Regions from separate parts of the Streptomyces sp. Y20 genome, predicted to be linked through region 2. Evidence: riboswitches for the same ligand, from Rfam matches in the RefSeq annotation. Region 2 holds a riboswitch; the other holds the start of a gene.

Region 1 (2,452 bases), on a different contig from region 2:
CGCTCCGGGGCGCCAGGAAGCCGCAGCCGGTGGCCGCCGGTGGCGCGCTCGGCGTGCAGCGCGGTGAGCGCCCGCGCGCGCTCGCCGTCCCCCCGCGCCACCGCGTCCACGATCGCCCCGTGCTCCGCCCACGACTCCACCGGGACGAGGGGCGTCGCCACCGCGTACATCCAGGCGATCTTGTGCCGCAGCTGGGTGAGCGCCGAGGTCAACGAGGGGCTGCCGGAGGCCTGGGCGAGCGTCTCGTGGAACCAGCCGCCCAGCGCGCGCAGGTCCTCCCCGCCACCCCTTCTGGCCCGCTCCTGGCCCAGCCGGACCAGTCCGCGCAACACCTTCAGATGGGCCTCGGTGCGCCGCTGCGCGGCCCGGGCGGCCCCCAGCGGCTCCAGCAGCAGCCGCATCTCCAGCAGGTCGGCGGCCTCCTGCTCGGTCGGTTCGGCCACGCACGCGCCCGCGTGCCGGCGTGTCACCACGAAGCCCTCCGCCTCCAGGGTGCGCAGGGCCTCGCGGACGGGGACGCGCGAGACGCCGTAGCGGCGGGCCAGCACTTCCTCGGTGAGGCGGCTGCCGCGTTCGTGGACACCGGCGACGATGTCGTCCCGGACAGCGGTGCACACCGAGTGCGCCGGAATACGCATGACCGACCTCCGCCTCAATACCCGTGAAAACGCCGACGATGGACGTGTGTTCCCGTGACTCTATTCCAATGGACGCGAATTTCCGACGGCCGGGCGTCATCCATGGATATATTTTGGTCAGCGGGTCCGGCGGGCACCGGAAGGAAACGACGGAAAAAGGCGAAAGCCCCGGCTCGGTGGGCCGGGGCTTGGCAGGGAAGTGCGGGTGTCCGTCCGGTCAGACGTTCACGCCGTGCTTGCGGAGGTAGGCGACGGGGTCGACGTCCGAGCCGTAGTCGGGCGTCGTACGGGCCTCGAAGTGCAGGTGGGGGCCCGTGACGTTGCCGGTCGCGCCCGACACGCCGATCTGCTGCCCCGGGACGACCTTCTGGCCCACCGTGACACCGATGGACGACAGGTGGCCGTACTGGGTGTACATGCCGTCGGCCATCCGGAGCACGATCTGGTTGCCGTACGCGCCGCCCCAGCCCGTGGAGACGACCGTGCCGGAACCCACCGCGTGGACGGAGGTGCCGCTGGCCGCGTGGAAGTCGATGCCGGTGTGCGAACCGGAGGACCACAGGGAGCTGCTGGCCTGGTAGGCCGTGGAGACGTACGAGTGCGCGATCGGGATGACGAAGGCGTTCAGCCGCTTGCGCTCGGCCTCGCGGGCGGCGCGGACCCGCGCCTCGCGGACCTCCTGGGCCCTCTTGGCGGCCGCCTTCTCCGCGGCCGCCTCGGCCGCCTTCTGCTCGGCGGCCTGCTGCTGGGCGGCGGCCTGCGCGTCGATCTGCTCGGCGACGTCGTCGTTCACGGTGAGGACCGGGGTGAGGCCGGTCTGCTCCACGGAGCCGTCGGCGGCGAGCGCGGGGGACGCGGCGAGGGTGCCGATGACGCCGGTGGTGGTGAGGGCCGCGACACCCGCCGCCTGAGCGGTGGTGCGCTTGACCCGGCCGGGCTTGCGGTGCTTCCCGGTGGCGCACATGAACGCCATGAAGTGGCTGGTCCTTTCCTTCCCTCTCGCCTACCGGGTTAGCTGACGGGTTCGGAGCAGGAAGGTCTCCTACGGGCCCCCTCGCTCGCGCGCGGGCGCCCGATTCACCCCAGGGACGATGGGTCCCCGGCTCCCCTGGCTCGCGCCGTACGGGGACTCGGCGATGACTGTCCGGTGCCGCGGCTGCGGCGCACTGCCTGACGAACAGCCGGGATGACGCTACGGCGGTCCGCTCCCCTCCTCAAACAGATCCGGGTTTTTGTAGCGCATCCCACAGGGCAGACAGGCAACCTCCGCCCCAAAACGGGCATCTGAGTGAACGAGTGGAACCGCAGGGGCCCTGACGACCCGTAGGTCGGCAGGGCCCCTCGCGCGCGCGTACGCCTTCGCGTCCGCCGGCGCGTCTACTCCGCGGCGACGACGGTGACTTCGCCGATGCCGAGCGCCTCGACCGGCTCCTTGATCTGGGACGCGTCACCGACGAGGACCGTCACCAGGCGGTCCACCGGGAAGGCGTTCACCACGGCAGCGGTGGCCTCCACCGTGCCCGTGGCGGCCAGCCGCTGATACAGCGTCGCCTGGAAGTCGTCGGGCAGGTGCTGCTCGACCTGGTCGGCCAGCGTGCTCGCGACGGCCGCTGCGGTCTCGTACTTCAGCGGCGCCACGCCGACGAGGTTCTGCACGGCGACGTCCCGCTCCGCGTCGGTCAGACCTTCCGCCGCGAGCGTGCGCAGCACCTTCCACAGATCGTCCAGCGCCGGGCCGGTGTTCGGCGTGTCCACCGAGCCGCTGATGGCGAGCATCGCCGCGCCCGTGCCGTCCGGCGCCGAGCGCAGGACCT
Region 2 (2,452 bases):
AAGGAGATCCGGCCGGTCGTGCAGCGGGGCGAGCTGTACCGGCTGAGACCCCCGACGGGCGGCCTCAGCGCGGTCCAGTACCTCCTGGGGGAGGAGACGGTGGTCCTCGCCTGCCTCCAGGCGCAGCGCTACGGCGAACCGGCGCCGGCGGTCCGGTTGCGCGGACTCGACCCGGCGGCATCGTACGAATGCCGTGAAACGGGAGAAACGTATCGGGGGGCGGTGCTGCTGCACCACGGGTTGCGTACGGGGCTCGAGGGCGACCTGGATGCGGCGGTCATCCGGCTGCATCGCACTTGAGCCACCTGCCTGAATTAGACGCTTCCACCCACCTTCGGCGCGAAATGGGGTGACGTGGGAAGAGCGTGCGTGACGAGCGTCATATCCGTGACCTTGCGTCATACGTCATGTCCACGTAATGCCGGTCAGGGCAAGGGGACTTGTGGGACGAGGGAGACGGAAGTGTACGCAGGGTGACCGTGAGTTCCCGTATCGGGTCATCCGAAACACGAACAGCGGGAACCTCATGCTTGTTTCCTCGCCTCCCCCTCGCTTACGTTCACCACCAATCCGGACGGAACGCCGAATCCTGCCGCCGCCCGGAGCCCCACACACTTGACCCGCGTCCGGCAGGAGCGGGGGACCCACCAGGTACGACTGCCTGTCCCGGTCTCCGCGACAGGCTTTGGGGTGCAGCCGTGCGGTGCACGGCCGGGCAGCTCCAGCCCGAACCCGACAGCTGACCTCGCAGGCGCCGGAGAGGAACCGCGCCATGTCCGCCAAGGGCAAGCACCGACGTCCCAAGCCCCAGCGTTTCTCCCGTTCCATCGCCGCCGCGGGAACCGGTGGCGCCGCGCTGGCACTCCCGCTGATCGGGGCCACCGGCGCGCACGCCGCGCAGGCCGCCGCCCCCGTACAGACCGTGTCCGGCAAGACCGCGCAGTCCCTCCCGGACACGGCGGACAAGGCCGCCGCGCGGCCCGGCACGGATCTGCGCACCTACACGGTCCGCAGCGGTGACTACCTCTCGAAAATCGCCGACGAGCAGCGTGTCAGCGGCGGCTGGCAGCGCCTCTACGACGACAACCGGCAGGCCGTCGGCGCCGATCCGTCGCTGATCCACCCGGGCCTGAGGCTCAGCCTCGGCGCGAAGGCCGCGCAGACCCGCACCGGGACCGCCGCCCCGCGGCACACCCCGGCGGCCCAGGAGTCCAGCCGGTCCACCCGGTCCGCCCGGACCTCGCAAGCCGCCCCGTCCTCCGACTCGGCCTCCACGTCCACCGGTGCCGCCACGGGCTACACCCTCCCGGTGGCCGGTGCGGCCACCGGCACCGGCTACCACGTACCGGGCGGCATGTGGTCCAGCGGCTACCACACCGGCGTCGACTTCGTCGTCCCGACCGGCACGCCCCTGAAGGCCGTCGCCGCGGGCACCGTCGTCTCCGCCGGCTGGGGCGGCGCGTACGGCAACCAGGTCGTCATCCGGCTGAACGACGGCTACTACGCCCAGTACGGCCACCTCTCCCAGCTCTCCGTCTCGGCCGGCCAGAGCGTCACCCCGGGCCAGCGGATAGGCCTGTCCGGTGCCACCGGCAACGTGACCGGCCCGCACCTGCACTTCGAGATCCGCACCACGCCGGACTACGGCTCCGACATGGACCCGGTCGGCTACCTCCGCCGGCACGGCCTCGCCGTGGGCTGACGCCCGGCCCTCGCACCGCCCGCCCGACCTGTCACCGAGGGCCGGACCCCGAACCCGGGGCCCGGCCCTCGGTGTTCCGCTTGCGGGGCGTTCAACGCGCCTGACGGCGGCCCTATTCCGGAGTCGGCGGATTCCGTGGGAGTGGCTCATCTCACCGTTAGTCAATCCCCGCCTACGGTCGCGTAGGTCACATCCGAAGGTGAATCATGATCCGACGTGGCAGACGATTCGAAGAATGACAACAGATCAGTGATCGGGTCGTACGTAGCGGTGGGGGACAGCTTCACCGAGGGCGTCGGCGACCTGGGCCCCGACGGGGCGTTCGTGGGCTGGGCCGACCGGTTCGCGGTCCTGCTCGCCGACCGGCGTCCCGAGGGCGACTTCCAGTACACCAATCTCGCCGTACGCGGCAGACTGCTGGACCAGGTCGTGGCGGACCAGCTCCCCAAGGCCGTCGAACTGGCCCCGGACCTGGTCTCCTTCTGCGCGGGCGGCAACGACATCATCCGCCCGGGCACCGACCCCGACGAGGTGGCCGAACGCTTCGAGCGCGCCGTGGCCCGGCTCGCCGAGGCCGTCGGCACGGTGCTGGTGACGACCGGCTTCGACACCCGTGGCGTGCCCGTGCTCAAGCACCTGCGCGGCAAGATCGCCACGTACAACGGGCACGTCCGCGCCATCGCCGACCGGTACGGCTGCCCCGTGCTCGACCTGTGGTCCCTGAAGTCCGTGCAGGACCGCAGGGCGTGG

What was found. A riboswitch is a leader RNA that binds a small molecule or an ion and turns the genes downstream of it on or off. The one in region 2 is predicted to bind cyclic di-AMP.
Region 1: another riboswitch for cyclic di-AMP. It lies ahead of ACGFT1_RS05685 (M23 family metallopeptidase); the one in region 2 lies ahead of ACGFT1_RS32655 (LysM peptidoglycan-binding domain-containing M23 family metallopeptidase).

What each region holds. Positions count from the first base shown of each region.
Region 1 covers NZ_JBIDDP010000002.1:120,388-122,839, reverse strand. The annotation lists gene ACGFT1_RS05690 (GntR family transcriptional regulator) at 1-638, opposite strand, end outside; gene ACGFT1_RS05685 (M23 family metallopeptidase) at 856-1,611, opposite strand; cyclic di-AMP (ydaO/yuaA leader) riboswitch at 1,624-1,784, opposite strand; gene ACGFT1_RS05680 (M16 family metallopeptidase) at 2,016-2,452, opposite strand, start outside.
Region 2 covers NZ_JBIDDP010000018.1:61,939-64,390, reverse strand. The annotation lists gene ACGFT1_RS32660 (alpha-galactosidase) at 1-300, shown strand, start outside; cyclic di-AMP (ydaO/yuaA leader) riboswitch at 609-767, shown strand; gene ACGFT1_RS32655 (LysM peptidoglycan-binding domain-containing M23 family metallopeptidase) at 773-1,702, shown strand; gene ACGFT1_RS32650 (SGNH/GDSL hydrolase family protein) at 1,952-2,452, shown strand, end outside.